Linked DNA regions of Sediminicoccus rosea. Each later gene encodes a partner of the first gene's protein in a complex. Links are inferred from orthologs where the notes say so. Each region holds a gene or a part of one and is shown on either strand. Other genes may lie near its edges. The genes, in order: tsaE and tsaD.

Region 1 (14,194 bases):
CGGCCTGCTCGAGATCGTGGACGTGGCTGGCGCCTTCGAACTGCCGGCCGCGCTCCGCATGGCGCTCGACGCCGATGACGAGGAGCCGCGCTGGGACGGCTTCGTGCTGCTCGGCTGTGTCGTACGCGGCGAGACCGACCATTATGACCACATCTGCCGCGAAGCCTGCTCGGGCGTGATGAACATCTCGACCGATTCCGGCGCTGCCATCGGCTTCGGGTTGCTGACCGTGCACACCCTCCAGCAGGCCATCGAACGGTCGCGCCAGGACCAGCACAACAAGGGGGCCGAGGCCGCGCAGGCCGCACTCATGCAGGTGGCGCTGCGCCGCCGCTGGGGCCTCGGATGAAGGCCGCCGCCAAGCCTCCGGGCCGCCCGCGCACCGGCGCGCGCGTCGCCGCCGTCCAGGCACTGTTCCAGACCGAGCAGTCGGGCGAGAACATCGAGACGGTGCTGGACCAGTTCATCCGCCACCGCCTGGGCGCCGCCCCGGGCCAGCAGGGCTTCGAGGATGGCCGCGTGGAGGAGGCGGATGTGCCGCTCTTCGCGCGCATCATGCGCGGTGCGGCCACCCACACGGATGACCTCGACCAGCTCATCGCCGCCCACCTCGCCTCGGGCTGGGCGATGAACCGGCTGGACCCGGTGCTGCGCGCCATCCTGCGCGCCGCCGCGGGCGAGCTGCGCGACATGGGCGGGCCGCCCGCGCGCGTCGTCATCAAGGAATACATGGACGTCGCGCACGGCTTCTTCGGCGGCGAGGAGCCGCGCTTCTGCAACGGCGTGCTGGACGCGCTGGCCCGCGCGCTCCGCGCCGAGGAATTCTAGGACGCTCCGCGGCAGGTTGGGGGGGGTCTGAGACCCCCCGCCCGCTCAGCCGATCAGGATGGATTCCAGCGCCGCCATCTTGTGCTGGTGCACGCTGATCCAGTCATCCTTGAGGATGCCGCCCGTATCCGTGGAGTTCGGGTTCCAGGACCAATAGGCGAAGCTCATCCCCTCCTCACCGGGCGCGATGTCGAGCACGCCATCCGTGTCGAAATCGCCGTTCAGATACTGGGTCAGCTCGTCCAGCCAGGCGATGTCGCGGCTGTCGGTCAGCTTGGAGCCGAACTCGCCGAGGAAGATCGGCGCGATGCCTTCCTCGTAGATGAAGCCCCAATGCTCGCGGAAGACGTTGGGCAGGTTGTCCTTGAAGTTCGGCCCCTCGAACCAGCTGTTCGGGTAGATCGAGTTCGGATAGTCGTGCGGCGAATAGACCAGCTTGTTGGCCTGCTGCAGCACCACCGGATCATCCCGCACGCCTTCGAGCTGCCCGCCCCACCAGTAGTAGTCGCCCTGGTAGTTGCCCACACCCTCGACGACGATGAGCAGGTTCGGGTTCACCTCATGGATGGCGTTGCCCGCGCGCTCGGCCGCAGCCGACCAGTCGGTCCAGGTCGCGCCATGCGGCTCGTTCTGGAGGTCCACGCCGATGACCGTGGAGTCGTCCACATACCGCTGGACCAGGCTCTTCCAGCTGCTGATCCACTGCGCCTCGGAGAAGTTCTGGTCGTACCAGAGGCCGTTCTCGTTGGGTCCCGCGCCCGAGCTGCTGCGGTGGCAGTCGAGGATGATCTTCATGCCGAGGTCGCCGGCGTAATCCACGATCTTGTCCAGCACCTGCAGGTTGGAGAGGCCCACCAGGTCCGGGTTCAGGCTATAGACGATGTTGTTGGGCATCGCTCCGGGCTGGATGTTCTGCAGGCTGAAGGGCAGGCGGATGGTATCGAAGCCCAGCTCCCGCATCTGCTCCATCATGTCCTGCCAGTTGCGGGTGTAGAGCCCGTCCGGCACGCCGAGGTAACCCTCCATCCCGAACCAGTTGATGCCCTTCAGCCGCACCGCCTCACCGGTGGAGTCGATGATCTGGTTGCCGCTGGTGGAATACCAGCCGGGCGGCGGCAGGGTGGAGGCCGGCGCGTCATTGTCGCGGATGCTGCCCAGCGCCGCGCCATCGGCGAGGCGCGCGCCCGTGGGCGCCGTCAGGTTGAGGGCGAAGCTCTCGGTGCCCTCGCGCAGCGTGTCGCCCAGGATGGCGACGGAGAGGACCTTGCTCACCTCGCCCGGCGCGAAGGTGAGGCTGCCGCTCAGGGCCTGGTAATCGAGGCCCGCCAGCGCCGAGCCATTGGCCGTGCCGTATTGCACCGTAACGGCCTCGGCCGCCGCCGCGGAGAGGCTGACGGTGAAGTTCATCAGCGCGCTGCCCGCATCGCCTTCGGTCAGGAAGGCGTCGGCGATGCTGAGGCCGGGCAGCACGGGGGCCGGGGCCGCGCCATTCACGCTGAAGTTCACCGGCTCGCCCGAACCCGCCACGTCAATGCCGAAGGTGGTGGTACCGAGCGGGCCGATATTGCCGTTCCAGGGCGCGTTGCGGATGACGTAGCTGCTGCCCGACTGGCTGACGATCTCAGCGTTCCAGACGCCCTTGATCTGGAAGGGCGCGTCGAAGGCCAGCGTCCAGCCGCCCTCGATCGGCGTCGCGTCGTTGACGACGGTGATCTCGGCGAGGAAGCCGCCGTTCCAGCGCTCGGTCACGCGGAAGGTCGCGGTATCGCCGGAGGGCGGGGGCGCGGAGACATCGTCGTTCAGGATGGTGCCCAGCGCGGTGCCGTCGGTGATGGTGGCGCCATTGGCGGCGGAGAGCAGCAGGTTGAAGCCCTCATTCGCCTCCACCGCCGTGTCGCCATTGACGGCGACGGCGATGGTCTTGCTGGTCTCGCCCGCCGCGAAGCTCAGCGTGCCGGTGGCCGCCGTGAAATCCGCGCCCGCCGTCGCCGTGCCGGCCTGCGTCGCATAGCTCACCGTCACGGGGCCGCCCATGGCGCGTGAGAGGGTGACGGTGAACAGCATCTGCGTGACGCCGGCATTGCCCTCGGCGATCTGCGCGTCGGCGATGGCGAGCGTGGGCAGGACATCATCATTCTGGATGGTGCCGAGGCCCGTGCCATCCGCGATGGTCGCGCCGGCGGCGCCCGAGAGCAGCAGGTTGAAGCTCTCATTCGCTTCCACTGCCGTGTCGCCGTTGATGGTCACGGCGATGGTCTTGCTGATCTCGCCAGCCGCGAAGTTCAGCGTGCCGCTGGCCGCGACGAAGTCGCTGCCGGCCGTGGCCGTCCCGGCCTGCGTCGCGTAGTTCACCGAGACCGCGCCCGTCGCTGCGCGCGAGAGCGAGACGGTGAAGAGCATCTGCTTCGTGCCGGCATCGCCCTCCGTCACCTGGGCATCGCTGATGGCAAGCGTCGGCGGCGGCTGGTCGTCGTTGAGGATGGTGCCGGTGGCCGTGCCATCGGCGATGGTCGCCCGTGTCGCGGTGCCAAGCACGACGGAGAAGTTCTCATCCGCCTCCACCGCCGTATCCCCGCGCAGCGTCACCGCGATGGTCTTGCTGACCTCGCCCGCCGCGAAGCTCAGCGTGCCGCTGGCCGCCGTGAAATCCGTGCCCGCCGTCGCCGTGCCGGCCTGCGTCGTCCAGGTGACGGAGGCGGTGCTGGAGATGGCGCGGGAGAGCGTGACGGTGAAGAGCATCTGCTTCGTGCCGGCATCGCCCTCCGTCACCTGCGCGTCACTGATGGTGAGCGTCGGCGGCACGTCATCGTTCAGGATGGTGCCGAGGCCCGTGCCATCCGCGATGGTCGCGCGCGTCGCGGTGCCGAGCACGACGGAGAAGGTCTCGTTCGCCTCAACCGCCGTATCGCCGCGCACCGCGACCGCGATGGTCTTGCTGACCTCGCCCGCGGCGAAGCTCAGCGTGCCCCTTGCCCCCGTGTAGTCGCTGCCCGAGGCCGCCGTGCCGTTCTGCGTGGCCCAGGTGACGGAGGCGGTGCTCGAGATGGCGCGGGAGAGCGTGACGGTGAAGAGCATCTGCTTCGTGCCGGCATCGCCCTCCGTCACCTGCGCGTCGCTGATGGCAAGCGTCGGCGGCGGCAGGTCGTCATTGCGGATGGTGCCGGTGCCGCCGCCGGGCGCCAATGTGGCGCGCGCCACATTGCTCAGCACCAGGCCGAAGGTCTCGTCCGCCTCGATGGCGGTATCGCCGTTCACCGTGACGGAGACGGTCTTGCTCGTCTCGCCGGCGGCGAAGGTAACGCTGCCGCTGCGCGCCACATAGTCGCTGCCGGCCAATGCCGTGCCGTCCTGCGTCGCGAAGTTGGCGCTCACGCTCTGCGCGATCGCCTGGCTCAGGCTGAGGGTGAAGACGACGCTGCGCGTGCCGGAATTGCCCTCCACCACCTCGGCGTTGGAGACGCTGAGGACGGGCGGCGCATCGTCATTGGCGATGACGCCGATGGCGCTGGAGCGCGCGAAGCTGGCCGCCGTGAGGCCGCTGAGCGCGATCTCGAAGCTCTCGTCGATCTCGTCCACCGTGTCGCCGCGGATCTCGACGGCGATGGTCTTGCTGGTCTCGCCCGCGGCGAAGCTGAGGCTGCCGCTCTGGGCGTTGTAGTCGGTGCCGGCCAGCGCCGTGCCGTCGCGCGTGGTGTAGGCGACGGTCACGGGGCCCTGCGCGGCAGCCGAGAGCGTCACGGTGAAGACCATGAGCCGGGTGCCGGCATTGCCTTCGCTCACCTGGGCATCGGCGATGGAGAGACTCGGCAGGACGTCGTCATTCTGGATGGTGCCGAGCGCCGTGCCATCGGCGGTGGTGGCGCCCAGGGGCATGCCGAGCAGCAGGTTGAAGGTCTCGTTCGCCTCCACCGCCGCATCGCCGCGGATGGTGACGGAGATGGTCTTGCTCGTCTCGCCCGGCGCGAAGGTCAGGCTACCCGAGGCGGCGTTGTAGTCGCTGCCGGCCAGCGCCGTGCCGTCCTGGGTGGACCAGGGCACCGTGACCGTCTCGGTCGCGGGCTTCGAGAGGGAGACGGTGAACACCATCTCCTTGGTGCCCGAGGCGCCCTCGGCCAGGACCGCATCGCTGATGGTCACGGCGGGCGGCACGGCCAGGGCCTCGGTGGAACCAAAGGTGACGCCGGTGAGCTGGGCCTGGATGTTGGACTCGGCCCGCCCCTCGAAGACGAAGCTGACGCCGCCGCCGGGCGGCACGCTGGCATTCCAGCCGGCGCTGCCCACGGTGTAGCGGATCATGCCACCGCCCAGGTTCGTGGCGGTGAGGATGGTGGCGTCCCACAGATTCACAATCTGGAACGGGACGTCGAAGGTGATCGTCCAATTATTGAGCAGCTGCGAGTCGTTGGACACCCGCATCTGGCCGATCAGACCAGTCCCCCACTGCGCAGAAAACGAGACATTCGCTTGTGTAAACATGAGTAAGCCCCCCCCAGGGCCTCCTCACCATGCAAAAACACCTATGGTTGTGCAATCCTGATTTGACGCTAATTTTGGATTAAGATTGCGTTTTTATTCAAAAACGAGACTGTTGTCTCTTTTTTATCTACGTCTTTGACGGCTTGAGGCAGAGCTTAGAGATCACTTGAGGATTGCCCGCTTTCCGAGACGCGCGAGACAGCCGCTTCACCCGATCCGGCGGAACACCACGGTCAGGTTATTGGCCGGCATCTCCAGCACCCGCTCCAGCGCGAAGCCCTTGGCCGCCGCCGCCACATCCTCCAGCCGCCGCAGGCCCCATTCCGGGTTGCGCGCCTTGAGGCTGGCGTCGAAGTCGAGGTTGCTCGGCGCCGTCGCCACGCCGTCCCGCAGATAGGGCCCATAGAGCACCAGCGGCGCGCCCGGCGGCAGCAGGGCCGCCGCCCCGCGCAGCAGCCCGAGTCCCGCCGCCCAGGGCGCGATATGGATCATGTTCACGCAGAGCAGCGCATCGGCCGCCGCGATGGGCCAGGGCCAGGCGCTGGCATCGAGCGCGAGCGCCGGGCGGATGTTCGGATGCCCCGCCGCCCAGGCATCGATGCTGCGCCGCGCCTCCTCGGAGGGGTCGCTCGGCTGCCAGGTCAGGCCGGGCAGGGCGGTGGCGATGTGCACCGCGTGCTCGCCCGTGCCGGAGGCCACCTCCAGCACCAGGCCCTGGGCGGGGAGGATGCCGCGCAGCACCTCCAGCAGGGGTTCGCGGTTGCGGGCGGCCGCCGGGGCGAAGCGGCGCGCATCCTCGGCGCTGAACCGGTCGGCGTCCGGATGCGCCGGCCGATCGCCCGGGGCGCTCATGCCGCCGGAACGCCCTTGCTGGTGGAATACTCGAAATGCAGCGCCTCGCCGGGGAAGACGCGCGGGTGGATGGCATGCGCCGCCATCGCCGCCTCGGAGAAACCCTGCAGGATGAGCTTCAGCTTGCCCGGATAGGTCGCCATGTCGCCGATGGCATGGATGCCGGGGATGTTCGTCTCGCAGGTCGCGGGCGTCACCGCGATATGGCTGCGCTCCAGCCCCAGCCCCCAATCGGCGATGGGGCCGAGCTCCATGGAGAGGCCGAAGAAGGCGAGCAGGTGGTCGGCCGGGACGCGCATCTCCTCGCCCTTCAGCGTCGCCAGAACGACGGCTTCCAGCTTGGCGCCGTCACCCTCCAGCGCGTGCAGCTGATAGGGGATGGCCATCTCCACCTCGCCCCGCGCGGCGGCGGCCTCGAGCTGGGCGGCGGTCTCGGGGGCCGCGCGGAACTTGGGGCGGCGATGCACGACGATGACCTTCTCGGCCACGTCCTTCAGGCTCAGCGCCCAGTCCACCGCGCTGTCGCCGCCGCCCGCGATCACCACGCGCTTGCCGCGGAACTCCTCGCGCTTCGTGACCATGTAGCGCACGGCGCCGCTGGCCTCGTAGCCGGGCAGGCCCTCCAGCGGCGGGCGGTTGGGGCCGAAGGCGCCGGCGCCGGCGGCGATGATCACCGCCTTGGCCCGCACCTGGTTGCCGAGGCTGGTGGTCAGCGTGAAGCCGCCCTCCGCCTGCGCCAGGGCTTCCACGCGCTGGTTCAGCAGGAAGCGCGGGCTGAAGGGCGCCGCCTGCTCGGCCAGGCGCTCGATCAGTGCCGCACCCGCGATCTGCGGATGCGCGGGAATGTCGAAGATCGGTTTCTCGGGATAAAGCGCGGCGCATTGGCCGCCGATCTCCTCCAGCGTGTCCACCACCACGCAGCGCATCTTCAGCATGCCGCATTCGAAGACGGCGAAGAGGCCGCAGGGCCCCGCGCCGATGATGGCCACGTCAGTTTCGATCATCTCGCTCATGCCAGGGCCATGCCTTGCTTTGCCGGGTGCGTCCAGTCTTCGCCTTTGCGGGACTCGCGCCCTGCCGGCAAGATGGCGGTGCATGGAGATCACACTCGACAATCTCGCCGCGACCGAGGCGCTGGCCGCGCGGCTCGCGGCCCTCGCCCGCCCCGGCGACGCGCTGCTGCTGGAGGGCCCGCTGGGCGCCGGCAAATCCGCCCTCGCCCGCGCCTTCCTCCGCGCCGCCGCCGCCGACCCCGCGCTGGAGGTGCCCAGCCCCACCTTCACCCTGGTGCAGAGCTACGACCTGCCGGGCGGCACCGCCGCGCATCACTTCGACCTCTACCGCCTGACCGGGCCGGACGGCCTGCTGGAACTGGGCTGGGATGAGGCGCGAGCGGGCATCGTCCTGGTGGAATGGCCCGAGCGCCTCGGCCCCCTCGCGCCGCCGGGCGCCCTGCGGGTCGCGCTGGCGCCCGGCCCGGCGGAGGAATCGCGCCACGCCCGGCTCTCCGGATGGGAGGACCGCCTGTGACCCTGCTCGACGCCCATGGCTATGCCGCCGCCCGGCAGGAGGTGCTGCAGGCCGATGCCAGCAAGCACTACACCCGCCTCTCCGGCGGCCCGCGCCCGGCGCTGCTGATGCGGACGCCCTCGGCCGAATATCTCGATGCCTTTCTCCGCGTGGCGCGCCACCTGGAGGCGCTGGGCGTGCCGGCCCCCGGCGTGATCGGCGTGGAACCCGCGACCAACACCGCCCTCGTGCAGGACCTGGGCGAGGCCAGCATGGCCACCGTGCTGGACCGCGGCGCCGAGCCCGCGCCGCTCTATTTCGACGCGGCGCGCAGCCTTGTCACGCTGCATGCCAGCCCGCCGCCGGAGGGGCTTCCCGCCTGGGACGCGCCCGCCATGATCCGCGCCACCCAGGCCACCTTCTGCGACTGGTGGTGGCCCGCCATCTTCGGCGCCCCCTGCCCGGATGAGACGCGCCACGGCCTCGCCGCGGCGCTCGCCGCCATGCTGGCGCCCTTCCCCGGCCAGGGCTTCGTCCATCGCGACTATTTCCCGGCCAACCTCATCCCCACGCCGCGCGGCATGGCGGTGATCGACTTCCAGGACGCGGCCCGGGGCCACCCCGCCTATGACGTCGTCTCCCTCGTCGAGGATGCGCGGCGGGACGTGGACCCCGCCCTGCGCGAGGCGGTCGTCAGCGCCTATCTCGCCCAGCGGCCGGAACTGGAGGCCGAGGGCTTCCGCGCCGCCATGGCGGTGCATGCGGCGCAGCGGCACCTGCGCGTCGCCGCCCTCTGGGTCCGGCTCGACCGGCGGGACGGCAAGCCGAACTACCTCCGGCACGGGCCGCGCTGCTGGGCGCTGCTGGCGCGCGCGCTGGAGCATCCGGCGGCCCTGCCGCTCGCCCGCTTCCTCGATGCGCATGTGCCGCCCGCGCGCCGCGGCAACCCCGCATGATCCGCCACGGCATGGTGCTGGCCGCCGGCCTCGGCCAGCGGATGCGGCCGCTGACGGCGGAGACCGCCAAGCCCCTGCTGCCGCTGATGGGCCGCTCCCTCCTCGACCACGCGCTGGACCGCCTGGCGCTGGCCGGGGTGGAGGAGGTGGTGGTGAACGCGCATTGGTGCGCCGAGAAGGTGGCCGCCGCGCTCGCCGCGCGCGAGGGCCAAAGGGGGGAGACCACGCCCCGCCTGCGGCTGCAACTGGAGCCTGAATTGCTGGAGACCGGCGGCGGCATCCGCCGCGCCCTGCCGCGCCTGGGTGACGCGCCCTTCGCCGTGGTGAATGGCGATGCCTATTGGCTCGACGGCCCCACCCCCGCACTGACGCTGCTTGCCCGCCATTTCGACCCGGCGCGGATGGATGCGCTGCTGCTGCTGATCCGCACCTCGCGCATCGAGGGCGAGGTGGGGCGCGGCGATTTCTTCCTGGATGGCGAAGGCCGCCTCACCCGCCCTGGCCCGCGGCAGATCGCGCCCTATCTCTTCGGCGGCGTGCAGATCATGGCGCCCGCCCTGGTGGCGCCCGAGCCCGAGGGCCGCTTCAGCCTGAACCGCTGCTATGACCGCGCGATCGAGGCCGGCCGCCTGTTCGGCCTCGTGCATGACGGCGCCTGGTTCCACCTCTCCACCCCGGGCGACCTCATCCGCACCGAGCGGCGGCTGCGCGATGGAATGCTGAGCCACTGGCTGTGAGGCTCTTCGCCATCCCGCCGGACCAGGCCTTCCTGCCCGCCCTCGCGCGCGGCACGCTGGCGCGGCTCGGCACGGGCGAGGCGCTGGCCGCCGCGACGATCCTGCTGCCCACCCGCCGCGCTGCCCGCGCCCTCCAGGCCGCCTTCCTCCGCGAGGCCGATTCCCCCGCCCTGCTGCTGCCGCGCATGCGCGCGCTGGCCGGCCTTTCCACCGAGGATGCCGACGAACTCGCCCTGCCCGCCCTGCTGCGCCTGCCGCCCGCGGTGGATGCGCTGCGCCGCCAGGCGGTGCTGGCCGGCTTCGCCAGCCGCCTGCCGCGCGACATGGGCGGCCCCGCCAGCGCCGAGCACGCCTGGGCGCTGGGCCTCGAACTCGGCAAGCTGCTGGACGAGATCGCCCTCGAGGAGGCCGAGATCCTGCCGGACGACCCTGCCCTGCTCGGCCATCGCTGGCTGGAGCGGCTGGAGGCGCTGGCCCCCGAATCGCTGGCCGTGCATTGGCAGATCACCACCACCTTCCTGCGCGCCATCGTCGTGGAATGGCAGGGCTGGCTGACCGAGCAGGGGCTGCTCGACATCGGCGTGCGGCGCGTGCTGGCGCTGCGCGCGCAGCGCGTGGCCTGGGAGGATGCGCCCCCCGCGGGCGCGGTGATCGCGGCCGGCATCGGCATGGGCGGCACCGTGCCGGCGGCGGCCGACCTGCTGCGCGTCATCGCAACGCGCCTGCCGCAGGGCTTCGTCGTGCTGCCCGGCGAGGACCGCGCCACCGCCGCCCTGCCCTGGGAGGCGCTGCGCGAGGCGCCGACGCATCCCTATGCCGGGAGCCGCGCGATGCTGGACCGCATGGGCGCGACCCTGGCCGATGCCGCGCCCTGGGTGGAGGGCGCGCCGGAGGGGATTTCCGAATTGCTCGGCACGGCGCTGCTGCCCGCCGGCCATCTCGACCCCTGGCAAAGCCCGGAGCCCGCCCGCTGGCTGGCGCCGCTCGCCGCCCTCAGCCGCATCGAGGCGAGCGACGCGCAGCATGAGGCGGCGGCCATCGCGCTCACGCTCCGCGGCGCGCTGGAGACCCCCGGCACGCGCGCCGCGCTGGTCACGCCCGACCGCGACCTGGCGCGCCGCGTCGCCGCCGAATTGCCACGCCATGGCATCCTGGCCGATGACAGCGCCGGCCAGCCGCTCTCCGACACGCCGCCCGGCGCCTTCCTGCGGCTGATCGCGCATCTGGCGGCGGGGGAATGCGGGCCGGTCGCGCTGCTCTCGGTGCTGAAGCACCCGCTCTGCGCGGGCGGGATGGAGCGCGCCGAATGGCTCGCCGCCACCCAGGCGCTGGAGCGCGCGGTGCTGCGCGGCCCCTCGCCCGGGCCGGGCCTTGCCGGGCTGCGCGCCGCCCTCGCCTCGCTGCGCGCGCCGGAGCCGCGCCTCGCCGAACTGATTGACGCATTGGAGGCGGCACTCGGCCCCTTCACCGCCCTGCCCCCTTCACCCGCGCGCCCCCCCGGCGACCTCCTCTCCGAGCATCTCGCCGCCGCCGAGGCGCTGGCCAGCACGCCGGCCCTGCCCGGGGGCTTGCGCCTCTATGCCCAGGCCGAGGGCGAGGCGCTGGCGCGGCACCTCGCCGCCCTCGCCCCCGCCATGGCCGCCATGCCGCCCATCGCGCCAGCCGACTGGCCCGGCCTCTTCGAGGCGGCGCTGGCCCAGGGCACCACCCAGGCGGCCCGCATCTCACGCGGGCGCAGCGATGCGGCGCATCCGCAGGTGGAGATCCTGGGCCTGCTGGAGGCGCGGCTGCTGGATTTCGACCTGGTCGTGCTCGGCGCGCTGGACGAGACCATCTGGCCCCAGGCGAGCGACCCCGGCCCCTGGATGAGCCGCCCCATGCGGCGGGATTTCGGCCTGCCGTCGCCCGAATTGCGCATCGGCCGCGTGGCGGCGGATTTCCTGCTGACGGCCGCGGGCTCGCGCCGCGCCGTGCTCTCCCGCGCCGCACGGCGCGGCGGCAGCCCGGCGGTGCCCGCCCGCTGGCTGACGCGGCTCGATGTCTTCCTCCAAGGCCAGCAGGGGCTGCGCCTGCCGCCCGAGCCCTGTGCCGAATGGGCACGGCTGCTGGACCAGCCGGCCGAGATCCGCCCCGGCCCGCGCCCCGCCCCGCGCCCACCGCTCGCGGCCCGGCCGGATCGCCTCACCGTCAGCGATGTCGCGACCCTGCTGGCCGACCCCTATGCCTTCTATGCCCGCCGCATCCTGGGCCTCTCGGCGCTCGATCCGCTGGAGCAGGAGCCGGGCGCGCCCGACTACGGCAACATGGTGCATGCCGCGATCCATCGCTTCCTGGCCAGCCTGCCCCAGGCCTGGCCGGGCGAGGCGGCGGCCCTGCCCCTCTGGGAGGCGGCGGCCGAGGGGGCCTTGGCGCGCGCCGCGCTGCGCCCGGCTGTCGCCGCGCTCTGGGCGCCGCGCCTGCACCGCATCGGCCGCTTCATCCGCGCGCTGGAGGCCGAGCAGCGCGACCGTATCCTGGCCAGCTGGGCCGAGGTGAAGGCCAGCCTGACGCTGCGCCGCCCGGGCGGAAGCGTCACCCTGGAAGCCCGGGCCGACCGCGTGGACCGCATGCGGGACGGCTCGCTCCGCATCCTCGACTACAAGACCGGCACCGTGCCCTCGAAGCGCGAGGTGGAGGCCGGCACCGCGCCGCAATTGCCGCTGGAAGCCTGGCTGGCCGAGCAGGGCGCCTTCGCCGGCGTGCCGGCCGCCGCCGTCGGCGCCCTCGAATACTGGCGCCTGACCGGCGCCGACCAGGCGGGCGAGGTGAAGCCGCTCGACCTCGACCTGCCCGCCACCATCGCCGAGGCCGCCGCGGCGCTGCAGGCGCTGGCCGACCGCTTCCTGCTGGGCGATGCCGCCTTCACCGCCCACCCGCATCCACGCCGCCGCGCCGTGGGGGATTTCCAGCACCTGGCCCGCACCGCCGAATGGTCGGCCGAGGCGGAGGAGGGCGCGTGACCGGCAAGACCACCCCGCGCGCCATCGCCGAGGCGCGGCAATCCGAAGCCTCCGATCCCGCCGTCTCGGCCTTCGTCACCGCCTCGGCCGGCTCGGGCAAGACGAAGCTCCTCACCGACCGCCTGCTGCGGCTGATGCTGGGCGGCGCGCGGCCCGAGCGGCTGCTCTGCCTCACCTTCACCAAGGCGGCGGCGGCCGAGATGGCGACGCGCCTGCATGGCCGCCTGGGCCGCTGGGCCGTGGCCGGCGCACCCGCTCTGGAGGCCGAGCTGCACGCGCTGCTGCAACGCCCGCCCACCGCCGAGGAGATCGCCCGCGCCCGCGCCGGCTTCGCCGCCGTGCTGGAACTGCCCGGCGGCATGCGGATCGCCACCCTGCACAGCTTCGCGCAATCCCTGCTGCGCGGCTTCGCGCTGGAAGCCGGCCTGCCGCCGGGCTTCGCCGTGCTGGAGGAGCTGGACGCAAACGCGCAGCTCGCCGGCGCGCGCGAGGCGGAGCTGCCGCTGAGCCCCGCGCTGGAGCGCCTCGCGGCCCTCAGCAACGCCGCCGGCCTCGGCCAGGTGATGGGCGAGCTGCGCCGGGCCGAGCCCATGCTGCAGGCTGGCCTCGCGGCACTGGGCGGCCTGCCCATGCTGGTGGCGGAAATCGCCCATCGCCTCGGCCTCGACCCGGAGGCGGATGAGGCCACGCTGCGGCGCATGGCGGCGATGCCGGCCGATGAAGGCGGCCTCGCCCGCGTCGCGGCGCAATTGCTGGGCAGCGGCAATGCCGGCGACCAGGAGCGCGGCGCCACCATGCGCCGCTTCCTCGCCCTGGCCGATGCCGAGGCGCGGCTCGCCGCCATGGAGGATTGGCGCGGCGTCTTCCTGACCAAGGACGGCAAGGTCAAGGCCGACAGGAACCTGGCGACCAAGGGCGGCCTGGGCGCCACGGGCCAGGCCGCCGCCCTGCCCGTCCTGGTCGCGGAGGGCGAGCGCATCCAGCGCATCGAGGCGCAATGCGAGGCGCTGGCCCTGCTGCGCTCCACCGAGGCCGCGCTGGTGCTCGGCATCCCCGTGCTGCGCCGCTTCGCCGCCGCCAAGCAGCGCATGGGGCGCCTCGACTATGACGACCTGATCCAGGCCGCGCGGAAGCTGCTGGACGACCCCGGCGCCGCCTGGGTGCTGTTCAAGCTGGATGGCGGCCTGGACCACATCCTCCTGGACGAGGCGCAGGACAGCAATCCGGAGCAATGGGCCATCGCCCGCGCCCTCTCGGGCGAGTTCTTCGCCGGGCGCGGCACCCGCGCCAACGAGGCGCCGCGCACCGTCTTCGCGGTGGGCGACATCAAGCAATCCATCTACGGCTTCCAGGGCGCCGATGCCGCCGGGCTGCCGCGCGCCGAGGCCGAGTTCCGCGCCGCCATCACCGCCGCCGGCCAGGAATTCCGCGCCGTGCCGCTGGAGGTCTCCTTCCGCTCGGCACCGCCCATCCTGGCCCTGGTGGATGCGGTCTTTGCCGAGGGCCCGGCGCGGGACGGCGTCGTCGCCCCCGGCCAGACCTTGCGCCACCTGCCCGACCGCGCGGGCGCGGCCGGGATGGTCGAGCTCTGGCCGCTGCAATCCCAGGCCCGCGCGGAGGACCCGCCCGCCTGGGACGTGCCCGAGGCACCGATGGCCGAGACCGGCGCCGATGCGCGGCTGGCCACCACGCTTGCGGCGCGCATCGCCCACATGATCGCCCATGGCCGGCTGGATTCCCGCTGCGAGGCGGACCCGGCCCAGGGCCGGCCGATCCGCGCGCGCGACATCCTGGTGCTGGTGCGCCGGCGCAACGCCTTCGTCGGCCTGCTGGTCCG
Region 2 (14,292 bases), 4.5 Mb from region 1 along the record:
TCCTCGCTGATCAGCTGGCCGCCGGTCAGGATCGCGATGTCCTCGAGCATCGCCTTGCGGCGATCACCGAAGCCCGGCGCCTTCACGGCGGCGATCTTCAGGCCGCCACGCAGCTTGTTGACCACCAGCGTGGCCAGGGCCTCGCCTTCCACGTCCTCGGCGATGATGACGAGCGGACGGCCGCTCTGCACCACGGCCTCGAGCAGCGGCAGCATCGGCTGGAGCTGGGAGAGCTTCTTCTCGAAGATCAGGATGTAGGGCTGATCCATCTCCGCGATCATCTTCTCCGCATTCGTGATGAAGTACGGGGAGACATAGCCGCGGTCGAACTGCATGCCCTCGACGACGTCGAGCTCGGTCTGGATGCTCTTGGCTTCCTCGACCGTGATCACGCCCTCATTGCCGACGCGCTCCATGGCGGAGGCGATCATCTCGCCGATTTCCTTCTCGCCATTGGCGGAAAGCGTACCGACCTGGGCGACCTCGGCGGAGGTGGTGATCTTCTTGGTCTTGGCCTCGAGCTCCGAGACGACCTGGGCCACGGCCTTGTCGATGCCGCGCTTGAGGTCCATCGGGTTCATGCCGGCGGCGACAGCCTTGGCGCCCTCGCGGACGATGGCCTGGGCCAGCACCGTCGCGGTCGTCGTGCCGTCACCGGCGGTGTCGTTGGTCTTCGAGGCCACTTCGCGCACCATCTGGGCGCCCATGTTCTCGAACTTGTCGGCGAGCTCGATTTCCTTCGCGACGGTCACGCCGTCCTTCGTGATGCGGGGCGCACCGAAGGACTTGTCGATCACCACGTTGCGGCCCTTGGGGCCCAGCGTCACCTTCACGGCATCGGCCAGGATGTCCACGCCACGAATCATCTTCTCGCGCGCGGAAGCGCCGAACTTCACGTCTTTGGCAGCCATTTGATCACCTCATATGGGGTTGAAAGCGATGGTCGTTCGGGCCTTTAGGCCTCGACGATGCCCATCACGTCGGATTCCTTCATGATCAGCAGCTCTTCGCCGTTGACCTTCACCTCGGTGCCGGACCACTTGCCGAACAGGATGCGGTCACCCGCCTTCACGTCGAGCGGGCGGACCTTGCCCTCTTCATTCACGGTGCCGGCGCCGACGGCCAGGACTTCACCTTCCTGCGGCTTCTCCTTGGCGGTGTCGGGGATGATGATGCCGCCCGCGGTCTTTTCCTCGGCCGTGATACGGCGAACGAGAACGCGGTCGTGCAAGGGGCGGAACTTCATGTCGGTTCTTTCCTCCTGATGAGTCAGGCTATGGGAACCTCCCCGCGTGCGGCGCCTGTTGGCACTCACTGGCGAGGAGTGCCAGCGACTTAGGCTTGGCCTCAGGCAGAGTCAAGACAGATGGCAGCACTCTCTGAGTGCGAGTGCTAATCCGCTGAATCAACAGAAGATTTTTCTGGCGAAGCCGCTTCCGATCATGTCAGCCTCATGACGTGACCAGCCCGTCGGACGGGCCGGCAGGAGGATCAGCCGGTCCCGCGGGTTGGAAAACGACCCCGAAGGAGGCTGCTTGATGCTGGATGTACTCTCCCCGATGGTCCGCCAGAAGGACTGGAGGCTCACCACCGCGGAAATCCTCTACCACATGCCCGACCACCCGGGCGTCCTGCAGACCTTCATCTGGCAAAAGCACGACCTGGCCCCGAGTTTCCCCGAACTCACCCGCTTCCTCGACTTCTGGAAGCGCGAGATCGAGGGGCCGCTGCATTCCGTTCGAGTCGCGAGCGCGGCGCTGATCCGCCCGGCGGACCTGAAATACGCGAACGGGGTGTTTTTGTTGCATTAATGCCCTCAAGCGCCGGGCGAAGTTTTTGACGCCCTCAGACGCCGGGCGCGGCCTCCGGCCGCTTGGCTTCGCCGCGCGACGGGTGCGCTTGGCCGCACGGGCAGTTGGGCGGCGCCGGCCGCGGTGCGGCCGGATTCGTCAGGGTTCGGCCTGACCTGATGTGTTCGGCGAGCTTGGGGGCTTAGCGGGCGGCCCCGCTCCAGGTGATCGCACCCGCCGTCCCGCAGGCCCCACAAAGCGGCTTCCACGCCGAATGCTCCGCCCCGCAATGCCCGCAGCGCCAGACCGGCTCGACCGGCGCGGCCGCCGCCTCGCGCAGCCAGCCCGCCTCGCGCTCGCGCGCCGCATCCGGCCCGTGCTCGGCGCGCTCCACCTCGCCCAGCAGGGCGTAGCAGCGCCGGTCGGCCTGGCCGGTCTCGCGCCAGAGGTTCAGCTCATGCCGCGCCCGGCCAGTCAGCCCGGCCTCGAAGGCGATGCGCGCACGCAACAGCCGGCTCTCCGGATGGGCCGGGGTGTGGCGGGTCAATTCCTCCACCAGCCGCACCCGGCGGATGCGGTCCGTGTCCAGGCCCAGCAGCAATTCCGCGATGCCGGGATGCGGCGCGGCGTTCCAGCCCTGCTGCAGCACGCCGCGCGCCCGGCGCGGGTGCCCGGTGTCCAGCAGCCGGCTGGCATGGGCGATCACGCCCGGCGCGAAGCCCGGCTCGGCCAGGAAGGCCTGGCGCTCCAGTTCGGCCGCGCGGAGTGGGTCCTTCTCCTGCAGGGCGGCCGCCAGGCTGAGCGCCGCGCGGGGCCCGTCGGCGCCCGAGAATGCCAGCGCCTCGCCCCAATCCTGCCGGCGCCGCGCCACCTCCGAACGCTCGGCGCGCAGCCATTCGGCGCTGGGCTCGGCCGATTGCGCCTCGGCCGCAATCTCGCGCGCGGCGTCCCAATCGCCCCGCGCCTCGGCTTGCCGCAGCAGGCCGCGCAGCCCCAGGAAGCGTGCCTCGGGCTGTGCCGCCAGGGCCTCGAAGGCCTCGGTGGCGGCGGCCTCGTCCCCCTCGGCGCGGGCGGCCTCGGCGGCCAGCAGCAGGAGCTGCGGGCTGTCCCCCATCAGGCGGCGGGCGCGCGTCACCTCGATGCGCGCGGCCTCCGCCCGGCCGGCGGCCAGCGCCACCAGGGCGCGGGTCAGCGCCAATTCGCCCTCGGCCCGGTGCTGCCGCTCCAGGCGCAGCCGGCGCCGCGCTGGCCAGGCCAGCAGCCAGGACCACAGGCGCAGCAGCGCGTGCAGCAGCAGGAAGCCCAGCGCCGCGGCCAGGATGCCAGCGGCCAGCGGCAGCCCGATCCAGAGGTCGCCATGGCGGATCTCGACGCTGCCGCCGAGATCCATCAGCGCCATCACGCCGGCGAAGCCCGCCAGCAGGACCAGCAGCAGCTTGAGGACCAGCCGCATCAGCCGCCGGCCAGGGCGCGCAGGGCGAAGCGCGCCTGGGCGAGGGCCTGGGCCTCCTCCAGCCAGGCGCGCATGCCCTGGCGCAGCGGCTCGGGCAGGCGGCCGAGATGCCCGAGCGCACCCTCCACATCGCCCGCCTCCAGCGCGCGCCGGGCGCGTTCCACATTGGCCTCGGTCGCGTCGCCCCAGACCACCTCCTCGCCCCGGCGGATGGTGAGCAGGCTGTTCAGCCGCGGCAGCGTCCCCTCCTGCGCGGCGGCGCGCGCCTGGCGCAGCGCCTCCTCGAAACCGAGGCGCAGCGCCGGTTCGGTCGGTGGCGGGCTGGTGGCGAAGCGCGCGAGGGCGGGCGGCGCGGGCTGGCCGAGCCGGGCCAGCGCCGGCGCCAGGGGCTGCCCGGCATCGAGCAGCGCGCGCAGGGCATCAATGGCCGCCAGCCGCTCGGTCCGTGCCTCGGCGGCGGAGAGACGCTGCAGGGCCTGCTCGACGGGGGCAAGGCGTTGCGCCGCCAGCGCCTCGATCGCGGCCACGCGCTGGGCGACCAGCGCCTCCAGCGCGGCCAGCCGCTGCAACAGCCCGGTCTCCAGATTGGTCACGCGCTGGCCGAGGCTCGCCTCGCCCGCCAGGCGCGCCTGGTCGAGATGCGCCACGCGCGCGGTGAGCGCCTGCTCCGCCGCCTCCCGCCGCGCCGTAGCATCGGCCATGCGGCCCGTGACGGCCGCATCCAGCGCCGCCGCGCGCTGGTCGAGCCGCGCGGTACCCGCCGCCTCCACCGCTGCCGCCGCCTCGGTGATGCGCTGGCCGAGCGCCGTCTGCAGCGCGGCGATGCGCTCCTGCAGGGCGGCCTCGCCCGCCGTGCGATTGGCCATGACCTGCCGCTCCAGCGCGGCGAGCGCCACCGGGTCGCCCGCCGGACGGTCGCTGAGCAGGCGGATGGTCGCCTCGGCGGCGGCCAGGCGGGTCAGTGCGGCTTCCAGGGCGACCGGCTCCACCACGGGCCGCGCGGCGAGTTGCTGAATGGCAGCCTCAGCCATCGCCACGCGGGCATCCGTGCGCGCGGGGGGCGTGCGGCCGCCGAGCAACCAGAGGATGGCCAGCACCAGCAGCAGCCCCGCCCCCAGCAGTGCCACCCAGGCGGGATCGAGCTTGCGGGTCATGGGAGCAACTCCAAGAGATGGTCCTGGTCGGGCCGCCGCGCCACGCGGATGCGTCGCCAGCGCACCGTCTCCAGCGCCGCCGCCACGCGCGGGCTGATGGCCAGCGCCTCGATGCCCTGGAGCGCCGCGCCAAGCCCGGTGCCCGCGAGCAGCGCCACGCTACACGCGGCGCTGCGCGGGGAGAAGAACATGGCGTGTGACACCTGACCGGCCGCGATGGCATCGCGCGCCGCCTCCGGCAGCGAAGGCGCCTCGCGCGCCGCATAGACGACGCGGCGGATCACGCGGAAACCCCGCGCCCGCAGCAGGGCCGTGAGGTCGAGCGAATAGGCCGCGCCCACCGCCAGCAGCAGCGGGCCCTCCGCCGGGCGCAGCGTCGCGGCGCAGAGTTCCGCCAGCGCCGCCGCATCGCCGCCGGCCGCCCGCACATCGGCGAAGCCCGCCGCGCGCGCCGCCTCCGCCGTCGCGGCGCCGACGGCCAGCACGGGGATGGGCCAGGGGATGAGCGCACGCGCGGCGGCGCGGCTGGTCAGCAGCAGGGCCTGGGCATGGGCCGGTGGGGCGAGCGGGCGGGGGGTCAGCAGCAGCGCCGGCGCGAGGACTGGCGTGAAGCCCAGGGCAGCGAGGCGGCTGGCGGTCTCGGCCGCGCCCGGCTCGGGCCGGGTGACGAGAACGCCCCGGGGGACGTGCCCGGTCATCTCAGCCGAAGATGTCGGCCGGGCTGTCCGCCCGCAATTCCTCGCCGAGCGTGGTGCCGAGCCGCGCCGCATCCTCCGCCGCGCCCTCGATCTCGCGCTTGAGCAGGAAGCTGCCATCCTCGCGCGCCACCAGCCCGGTCAGCCGCAGCGTGCCATCCGGCAGCAGCCGCGCATGCCCGCCGATCGGCGTGCGGCAGGAGCCGTCCAGCGCCGCCAGCAGCGCGCGCTCGGCCTTGGAGACGGCGGCCGCCTCGCGATCCTCGATGCCGGAGAGCAATTCGCGCAGTTCGACATCGTCGGCGCGGGTGGTGATGCCGACGATGCCCTGGCCGGCGGCCGGCACCATCGCCTCGGGCGGCAGCACCACCGCCGCGCGATCCTCCAGCCCCAGGCGGCGCAGGCCGGCCAGCGCCAGAAGCGTGGCCGTCACCTCGCCGCGCGCCACGCGGTCGAGCCGCGTCTGGACGTTGCCGCGCAGGGTCACAACCTTCAGGTCCGGCCGCGCGGCCAGCAATTGCGACTGCCGCCGCAGCGAGGAAGAGCCGACCACGGCGCCCGCGGGGAGGCAGGCATAGGGGTCGGCCGGATCCGGCGTGCCGCAGCCGGGGCCCAGCACCAGCGCATCCCGCGCATCCTCGCGCCGCAGGGTGCAGGCCAGAACGATGCCGGCGGGCATCTCGGTCTCCAGGTCCTTCAGGGAATGCACCGCGAAATCCACCCGGCGGTCCAGCAGCGCCTCATGGATCTCCTTGGCGAAGAGGCCCTTGCCGCCGATCTCCGCCAGGCGACGGTTCTGCACCAGATCCCCCGTGGTCGCGATCGCGTGCTCCTCGAAGGCGTTCACGCCGCGCAGCACCGGACAGAAGCCGGTGATGATCTCGAGGAAGTGCCGCGTCTGCCAGAGCGCGAGCGGCGAGGCACGCGTGCCCACGCGCAGCGGCAGGGCGCGCATGCGGGAGTGCTTGGCCGCTTGGGGAGCGGGAGGGGCGGACGTGGCGGAAGACATCGGCGCGTCATATAGGGCGGGAGTGATGAACGAAACCCGCCCTGATGCATTGCCGATCCTCGGAATCGAGAGCAGCTGCGACGAGACCGCCGCCGCCCTCCTGGATGGGACCGGACAAATCCTCGCCGAGGCGGTCTTCACCCAATCGGCCGAGCATGCGCGCTTCGGCGGCGTGGTGCCCGAAATCGCCGCCCGCGCGCATCTCCAGCGCCTCGCGGGCATGGTGCAGGGCGTGCTGGCGGAGGCGGGCCTCACGCCGCGCGACCTCGGCGCCGTGGCGGCGACCTCGGGGCCGGGGCTGATCGGCGGCCTCATCGTCGGCGCCAGCCTGGGCAAGGGCCTGGCGCTGGGCGCGGGCATTCCCTTCCTCGGCGTGAACCACCTGGAGGCGCATGCGCTGACGGCGCGGATGCCCGGGCTGTTCGAGACGCCGCCCGCATACCCCTTCCTGCTGATCCTGGTCTCCGGCGGGCATTGCCAATGCGTGGCGGTGGAGGGGATCGGCCGCTACCGCCGCCTCGGCACCACGCTGGACGATGCGGTGGGCGAGGCCTTCGACAAGGCGGCCAAGCTGCTCGGCCTGCCCTGGCCCGGCGGCGCGCATCTGGAGCGGCTGGCGGCCGGCGGCGATGCCGGCGCCGTGCCCCTGCCCCGCCCGCTGCTGCGCCGGCCGGGCTGCGACTTCTCCTTCTCCGGCCTCAAGACCGCGGTCGCCCAGGCCGTCGGCAAGGGCTACCGGCGCGAGGACATCGCGGCGAGCTTCCAGGCCGCGGTGGCCGCCGTGCTGGCCGACCGCGCCCGCCACGCCGCCGCGATGCTGCCCGAGGCGACGGCGCTGGTGGTGGCAGGCGGGGTCGCCGCCAACCAGGCGGTGCGCGCGGCGCTGGCCGAGGCCACGCCCCTGCCCCTGCTGGCACCGCCGCTGCGCCTCTGCGGCGACAACGCCGTGATGGTGGCCTGGGCCGGGCTGGAGCGGCTGCGCGCCGGGCAGCGGGACGCCCTGGGCCTCGCCCCGCGCCCGCGCTGGCCGCTCGGCGATCTGGCGCCACCGGCCCCTGCGCCCCAGGCATGAAATGGCCGTAAACCCTGACGCGCCACATTGACGGGGCCCGCCGCCGCGCTCAGTTTCCGCCGATGAGCGAAGCCACCCTCTCCGCCCGCCGCGACTATCAGATCTGCGCCCTGATCGGCACGGGCCACTTCCTCAGCCACTTCTACATGCTCTGCCTGCCGCCGATCTTCCTGCTCTGGCGCGCGGAATTCGACGTCTCCTTCGCGATGCTCGGCGCCTCGCTCGCGCTGATGAGTGGCACGACGGCGCTGCTGCAGACCCCCGTGGGCTTCCTGGTGGACAAGTATGGCGCGCGGCGCTTCCTGGTGGGCGGCACGCTGCTCATGGCGCTTTCCATCAGCGCCATGGCCTTCGTGCAGGATTTCCGGCTGATCCTGGTGCTGGCCGTGCTCTCGGGCATCGGCAATTCGGTGATCCATCCGGCGGACTACGCCATCCTCGCCGGCTCCATCCGCAAGGAATTCGTGGGCCGCGCCTTCGCGCTGCACACCTTCACCGGCAATCTCGGCTTCGCGCTCGCCCCCCCGGTCGTGGCGCTGCTGCTGCTGGTGATGGATTGGCGCGGCGCGTTGCTGCTGGTCGGGCTGCTCGGCGTGCCTGTCGTCGGCCTGATCCTCTGGCAGTCGCGCATCCTGAGCGACCAGCCCAAGGCACGCGGGGCCAAGAAGGAGGGCGGCGTCAGGCTGCTCACCAGCAAGCCCATCCTCGCCTTCTTCGCCTTCTTCCTGCTCTCCGCCATGGCGGGCTCGGGCATGACGGCCTTCCTCATCACCGTGCTGGGCAAGCTCTGGGGCACGCCCATCGCCGTCGCCTCGCTGGCGCTGACCGGGTACATGGCGGGTGCCACGGGGGGCACGCTGGTGGGCGGCTGGTGGGCCGACAAGAAGGGCGGAAACCTGCTCGGCTTCGTCAGCGTGCTGACGCTCTGCGCCGCCGGCCTGATCCTCTCGCTCGGCTTCCTGCCCATGGCGGAATGGCTGCTGGCGCCGGTGGCGCTGGTGGCCGGCCTCTGCCTCGGCTCCTCGCGCACGCCGCGCGACGTGATGCTGAAGGAAGCCTGCCCGCCCGGCGAGATCGGCAAGGTCTTCGGCTTCGTCAGCGCCGGCCTGCCGCTCGGCTCCGCGCTCATGCCGGTGCCCATGGGGCTGCTGATCGATTTCGGCCTGACCTGGCTTGTGCTGCCGGTGGTGGCCAGCCTGCTCGTGCTCTCGCTGCTCTGCGCCGGCAGCGCGCGGGCGATGGCGCCGGTGGCCGCCCCGCGCGTGCAGCCGGCCGAATAGTGCCCGCCTTCGACGCCTGGCTGTACTGGATCGACCACGCGGCCATCGCGGTCTTCGCCATCTCGGGCGCGCTGGTCGCCTCGCGCAAGCAGATGGATGCGGTGGGCTTCATCCTCATCGCCGTCGTCACCGGCTTCGGCGGCGGCACGCTGCGGGACCTGCTGCTGGGCCGCACGCCCGTCGCCTGGCTGAAGGCGCCGGAACTCGTCGCCGTGGCGGTGGTGGCGGCGATCCTCGTCTTCTTCATCGCGCATCTGGTGCAGAACCGCTTTCGCGCGCTGCTCTGGGCCGATGCGGTGGGGCTTTCCATCTATGCCGTGCTGGGCGCCGAGATCGCGCTGCTGGCGGGCGCGCATGCCTGGGCGGCGGTCATCCTCGGCGTCATCACCGCGACCTTCGGCGGCATCGCGCGCGACGTGATCTGCAACGAGATCCCGCTCATCCTCCGGAAGGAGATCTACGTCACGGCCGCAGCGGCCGGCGCCACGGTCTTCATCCTGCTGCGGCTGGAAGGCATCTGGCGCGAGCCCGCCTTCATGGCCGGCGTGCTCACCTGCTTCCTGATCCGCGCGGCCGCGCTGCGCTATGGCTGGAGCCTGCCGGGGTATCGCGCGCGTCCGGGCCGGGACTATCCTGAAGCCGACAGGTGAAGGGAAACGCCATGGAATATCGTGTGCTCGGCCGCAGCGGGATGCGCGTCAGCCGGCTCTGCCTGGGAACCATGATGTTCGGCGGCCCGGCCGATGCCGCGACCAGCGCCCGGATGATCGCTACCGCCAAGGAGGCCGGCTTCAACTTTCTCGACACGGCGGATGTCTATTCGCGCGGCGCCTCGGAGGAGGTGGTGGGCCAGGCGCTGGCCGGCACGCGGAATGACTGGGTGCTGGCAACCAAGCTCGGCAATGCGATGGGCCCGGGCGCGAATGAAAAGGGCCTCTCCCGCGCCTGGATGATGCGCGCGGTGGAGGGCAGCCTGAAGCGCCTCGGCACCGATCACATCGACATCCTCTACCTGCACCGCGAGGACCATGACACGCCGCTGGAGGTGACGGTGGCGGCGCTGGGCGATCTGATCCGCGCGGGCAAGATCCGCGCCTTCGGCCTCTCCAATTTCCGGGCCTGGCGCATCGCGGCGCTCTGCGAGGCCTGCGACCGGCTGGGCGTGGACCGGCCGATGGTGAACCAGCCACTCTATCACGCGCTGAACCGCATGGCGGAGGTGGAGGTGCTGCCGGTCTCGGCGCATTACGGCCTGGGCGTCTTCCCCTACAGCCCGCTGGCGCGCGGCGTGCTGACCGCGAAATACGACCCCGACGCGCCGCCCGCGCCGGACAGCCGTGCAGGCCGCGGCGACAAGCGCATGCTGGAGGCGGAATGGCACCCGGCCTCCATCGCCATGGCGCAGAAGCTGGCGCGGCACGCGGCGGCGCGCGGCGTGGCCTCCGCGCATCTCGCCATCCAATGGGTGCTGAAGAATCCGATCATCACCGGGGCCATCGTCGGCCCGCGTACCGAGGCGCAACTGGCCGACTACATCGCCGCCCTCGACTGCCCCTGGACGGCGGAGGACGAGGCGGTGATCAGCGGCCTGGTCACGCCGGGCCATGCCGCGACGCCGGGCTACAATGACCCGGCCTATCGCATCGAGGGGCGGCCGGCTTAAGCCGCCGCCGCTTCCTCGGCTTCGATCGTCACCGCCGCCGCATGGACGACGGAGGCGATGCGGACCGCGGCCTGCACCTGCTCGCTGGTCAGGCCGGCATGCTTCACCACCTTCTCATGGCTCTCCATGCACATGCCGCAGCCATTGATGGCGGACACCGCGAGCGACCAGAGCTCGAAATCCGCCTTCTCCACGCCGGGCTTCGCCATGATGTTCATGCGGAGCTTCGCCGGCATCGAGGGGTAGTCGCCGCCCACCAGGTGGGTGAAGCGGTAGTAGATGTTGTTCATGCCCATGATGGAGGCCGCGCCCTTGGCGGCGGCGAGCGCCTCGGCGCTCAGCTGCGGGCCGAATTCGGCGAGGATGGCGCGCGTCACCGTGGCGTTGCGGCTGGCCAGGGCGGAGACGATGAAGGTGCCGGCGCGCTGCTGCACGGTGAGCGAGGGTTCGGCCGCGAGCGAACCGAGGTTCAGCTTCTGGTCCTTGGCGTATTCGGGGAGGGCATTGCGCAGGGCTTCCAGCGACATCACGCGGGCTCCAAACAGGTCAGATTGTGGGAAAGGAATGCCCCCGTCGCGCAGCGATCGGGGGGTCCAAAGGGGGGCTGCATGCCCCCCCTTTTGCTGGCCGCGATAGGGCTGGTGTGGCGGCTACCGCGGCAAGCGACAGATCACTCAGGCCGCCTTGGCGAAGAGCTCTTCCGGCTTCAGGGCCTCTTCGCCCTTGGTCCAGTTGCAGGGGCAGAGCTCGTCCGTCTGCAGCGCGTCGAGGATGCGCAGCGTCTCCTGCGGGTTCCGGCCGACATTCAGGCCGTTCACCGAGACGTGCATGATCGTGCCCTCGGGGTCCACGATGAAGGTCACGCGCAGCGGCACGCCGGCGGCCTTGTCGAGAACGCCCAGCGCCGTGCTCAGCTCACGCTTCACATCGGCCAGCATCGGGAAGGGGAGGTCCTTGATGTCGGCATTGTGGACGCGCCAGTTGAGGTGCACGAACTCGCTGTCGGTCGAGACGCCGTAGATCACCGCGTCACGGTCGTTGAACTCGCCCTGGAGCTTGCCGAAGGCGGCGATTTCGGTCGGGCAGATGAAGGTGAAGTCCTTCGGCCAGAAAAAGACGACCTTCCACTTGCCGGCATCGCTCTGGTCGGTGACCTGGATGAAGGACTTGCCCGGGCCCTTCAGGCCCTCGGGGCCGCCCTGCACGGCGGTGAGGTCGAAGCTCGGGAACTTGTCGCCGACGGTCAGCATGGGGGTATCTCCTGCGCGAATGTGGTCACAGGCCGGTCGTTCCGGCCTCGCCTCGATATATTGCGGCGCAGCATGACTTTTCCAATGAATTGTTTTGGATTTTTTGATCGAGGAAGGCGATCATGCCCCCCGCATGAGCACCAGTTGACCCGAACCGACCAAAATCGCGACACGCGCCGCCAGCGCCGGCACCGCCGAGGGGTCGAGGCCCAGCAGCCGCGCGAGGCCCTGGGCCAGCTCCTCCTCATCGGCCTGCGGGTCCAGCTCCAGCACCAGGCGCGCGGCGGCCGCCACCTCCTCGGCATGGATCATGGCTGGGCGGCGCAGATGGGCGGCGGCGGCGGAGCGGTCCCGCGCGATCACGAGGCCGCGCTCCTCCGGGAACCAGAAGCCTGACGCCTCGGTGATTCCGTGCAGCAGCCGCGCCTCGTTCAACGCGCCGGGGAAGCCCTTGGCGTCGGGCGCGGCGGGGCCGAGCAGCAGGCGCAGGCGTTCCTGGATGGAATCGCCATGCACCGGCGCCTCGGTCGCCACGATGGCCGCGATCAGCCCGGCCAGTTCGGCGCGGTTGGCGGGCGGCTTGTCCAGCGTCGCCTCGACATAGGCCGGCGCGAGGCGCGCGGCGGTGACCGGCGCCGCCACGGGCGCAGCGAGGCCCAGCGCCGGGCGCAGCTTTGCCGCGGCGGCCTCGGGCTGGTTCAGCCAGTCGAGCGACCAGCTGCGCGTCAGCGACCAGCCCATGCCCTCCAGCGCCATCTGCCGCCCGCGATCGCGGTCCCGCGCGCAGCGCAGGCCGGACCAATCGGCGCCATCCACCTCCACGCCAAGGTCGAAGCCCTGCGGCCCGCGCGCCGCGACATCGAGGAAGAGCCCCGAAAGCCCCACGCGCGGCACCGCCTCGCGCCCCGACTGCCCGATGAGCTCGCCGATCAGGCCGGCGATGGCCGAGCCCTCGCGCGCGGCCACGCGCAGGCTGGCGCCGCCCGCGGCGAAATCGAGGAAGGTCTTGAGCGCGGCCACGCCGCGGCCCTTGGCGCGCTCCAGATCCACTTCCTCGGCGCCGATGCCGGAGAAGACGATGCAGCGCTTCTTGGCGCGGGTGATGAGCACGTTCAGCCGCCGCTCGCCGCCCTCATTGGAGAGCGGGCCGAAGCGCATGGCGAGCTTGCCATCGCCGCCGCGGCCATAGCCCACGCTGATCATGATGCTGTCGCGCTCGTCGCCCTGCACGTTCTCGAGGTTCTTCACGAAGAAGGGCTCGGCCGGATGGGCGGTGAAGAAGGCTTCGGTCTCCGGGCTCTCGCGCCGCAGCGCCTCCACCGCCTCGGCGATGGCGTCGCGCTGCGTGACGGAAAAGGCGGCCACGCCCAGCGTATCGCCCGGCGTCTCGCGCGCGTGGCGCAGCACCGCCTCGGCCACCGCGCGCGCTTCCACCACATTGGCGCTGCCCTGGAATCTCCCCTCCACGCGCACCAGCGAAAGGCCCAGCGAAGGGCTGCGCGGGCGCGGCGAGGGCAGGACCAGCAGGCGGTTGCCATAGAATTCCGCGTTGCTGGTCGCGATCAGGCTCTCATGCCGGCTGCGGTAGTGCCAGCGCAGCATGGCGTTCGGGATTCCGCGCGCATTGGCGAGGCCGAGGATGCTCTCCACGTCGCGCGCCGCCAGCGCCGTCTCCTCCTCGGGCGCGTCCTCCTCCACTTCTTCCGTCATGCGCTGGAAGAAGCGGGTGGGCGGCATCTGCTTGTCATCGCCCACCACCACCACCTGCTTCGCGCGCGCGATGGCGCCCAGCGCATCCACCGGCTCGATCTGGCTCGCCTCGTCCATCACCAGCAGGTCGAAGAGGGGAAAGCCCGGCTGCGTCGCGTGATGCGGATTGGCCAGGAATTGCGCGACGCTCAGCGGGCTGAGCATGAGGATGGGCTTGGCCTTTCGCACCAGCGGCGCGGCGCGGGAGAGCAGCGTGCGCAAGGGCGCATGGCCGCGCTTGCGCTCGAACTCGCCGCGCAGGAAGGCGAGGCTCGCGGCCTCTTCCCCGTTCCGCAGCGCCTCGACGCGCGCCGCATGAATGGCGGCGGCCTCGGCGCGCGCGAGCCGCACGCGCGCCGCATCGGCCGCGCGGAAATCCAGCACCCAGCGATCCGCGGCCGCACCATCAAAGGCGGCGAGTCCGGGATGCTCGCGCATGGCCATACGCAGCAGCGCTTCCAGGATGGCGAAGTCCAGCGCGCCCTCGGCAGCATCGGGCGGCAGGGCGCCGCTGGCCAGGGCTTCGGCGAGCGGCGCGAGGCTCGGCTCCATTGCCTCGGCCCGCGCCCAGGCCTGCCAGGGCGAGAGCGCCTCAGGCTCGGCCGCCATGGCCGCCAGGCGCTCGGCCGTCGCGGCGAAACTCGCCTCGGGGGCAAGGCCCGTGGCATCGCGGATCACCCCCCAGGCGGCGAGGGCCGCGCGCTGCGCCTCCGTCACGGCGGGCGTGGCGAAGGCGGCGGCGTGCCGCGCCATCCAGGCGAGCTGCGCCTCCAGCGTGGCCGCATCCGGCCCGGCGCCGAGCCGTGCCTTCGCCGCCTGCGCCGTCAGCAGCGCGTCAAGTGCGGGCCCATCCTCCGGATCACGCAGCGCCACGGCCAGGCTCGCCTTCGCCGCGCGCCGCCCGCCATCGAGAAAGCCCAGCATGCCACCGGGCTTCGCCAGGACCTCACGCGCGGCGGCAAGGCCGGGCACCTCCAGCGCGCCGGGCAGCCACCGCGGATCAGGCGTGGCGAGCAGGCGCAGATCGGCGAGCCGCGCCTCCGCCGCCGGCACATCCTCCGGCCGCATCGGCGCCTCGGCGCGCAGGGCTTCGGCCGCCAGCGCGGCCTCGGCCTCCGCCACGCCGCCCGGTGCGGCGGCCAGCGCGCGGATGGCGCGCGGCAATTCTGCGAGCAAC

What was found.
Region 2: the proteins of tsaE (region 1) and tsaD are in contact, whole or in part, in a crystal structure (PDB 6N9A), measured with the Thermotoga maritima proteins. The link is inferred for Sediminicoccus rosea from one-to-one orthologs. Residues at the interface, in WP_004082108.1 of Thermotoga maritima: Leu37, Gly38, Lys46, Lys57, Val59, Lys60, Ser61, Thr63, Phe64, Thr65, Leu66, Met67, Val69, Pro71, Tyr82, Arg83, Leu84, Asp86, Asp88, Phe89, Asp93, Ile128, Asp130, Glu131, Arg134; in WP_004082750.1 of Thermotoga maritima: Cys10, Asp11, Arg49, His50, Leu82, Gly84, Gly135, Gly136, Glu154, Thr155, Leu156, Asp157, Asp158, Ser159, Glu162, Asp165, Lys166, Arg169, Leu170, Tyr175, Lys213, Thr214, Leu217, Tyr218, Gln221, Arg222, Asn324.

The regions. Positions count from the first base shown.
Region 1 is NZ_CP137852.1:408,388-422,581, reverse strand. What follows is about bases 6,246-8,968. They hold tsaE (tRNA (adenosine(37)-N6)-threonylcarbamoyltransferase complex ATPase subunit type 1 TsaE), read left to right. Parts: upstream 6,246-7,251; coding sequence 7,252-7,686; downstream 7,687-8,968. Other genes in these bases: R9Z33_RS01970 (nucleotidyltransferase family protein), read left to right, coding at 8,618-8,968; R9Z33_RS01975 (aminoglycoside phosphotransferase family protein), read left to right, coding at 7,683-8,621; R9Z33_RS01985 (NAD(P)/FAD-dependent oxidoreductase), read right to left, coding at 6,246-7,169. Also shown: ribH (6,7-dimethyl-8-ribityllumazine synthase), read left to right, coding at 1-349; transcription antitermination factor NusB, read left to right, coding at 346-828; R9Z33_RS01995 (Calx-beta domain-containing protein), read right to left, coding at 874-5,304; R9Z33_RS01990 (DUF938 domain-containing protein), read right to left, coding at 5,512-6,156; more of R9Z33_RS01985, read right to left, coding at 6,153-6,245; more of R9Z33_RS01970, read left to right, coding at 8,969-9,358; double-strand break repair protein AddB, read left to right, coding at 9,355-12,357; double-strand break repair helicase AddA, read left to right, coding at 12,354-14,194. UniProt on the Escherichia coli protein: Required for the formation of a threonylcarbamoyl group on adenosine at position 37 (t(6)A37) in tRNAs that read codons beginning with adenine.
Region 2 is NZ_CP137852.1:4,937,652-4,951,943, forward strand. The notes cover bases 5,329-8,149. They hold tsaD (tRNA (adenosine(37)-N6)-threonylcarbamoyltransferase complex transferase subunit TsaD), read left to right. Parts: upstream 5,329-6,126; coding sequence 6,127-7,173; downstream 7,174-8,149. Other genes in these bases: hemC (hydroxymethylbilane synthase), read right to left, coding at 5,329-6,101; R9Z33_RS23825 (MFS transporter), read left to right, coding at 7,236-8,149. In the rest of the region: groL (chaperonin GroEL), read right to left, coding at 1-911; co-chaperone GroES, read right to left, coding at 956-1,246; R9Z33_RS23795 (usg protein), read left to right, coding at 1,539-1,811; R9Z33_RS23800 (heme biosynthesis HemY N-terminal domain-containing protein), read right to left, coding at 1,993-3,243; R9Z33_RS23805 (hypothetical protein), read right to left, coding at 3,243-4,397; R9Z33_RS23810 (uroporphyrinogen-III synthase), read right to left, coding at 4,394-5,095; more of hemC, read right to left, coding at 5,097-5,328; more of R9Z33_RS23825, read left to right, coding at 8,150-8,453; R9Z33_RS23830 (trimeric intracellular cation channel family protein), read left to right, coding at 8,453-9,103; R9Z33_RS23835 (aldo/keto reductase), read left to right, coding at 9,115-10,116; R9Z33_RS23840 (carboxymuconolactone decarboxylase family protein), read right to left, coding at 10,113-10,643; R9Z33_RS23845 (peroxiredoxin), read right to left, coding at 10,791-11,366; R9Z33_RS23850 (DUF4011 domain-containing protein), read right to left, coding at 11,487-14,292.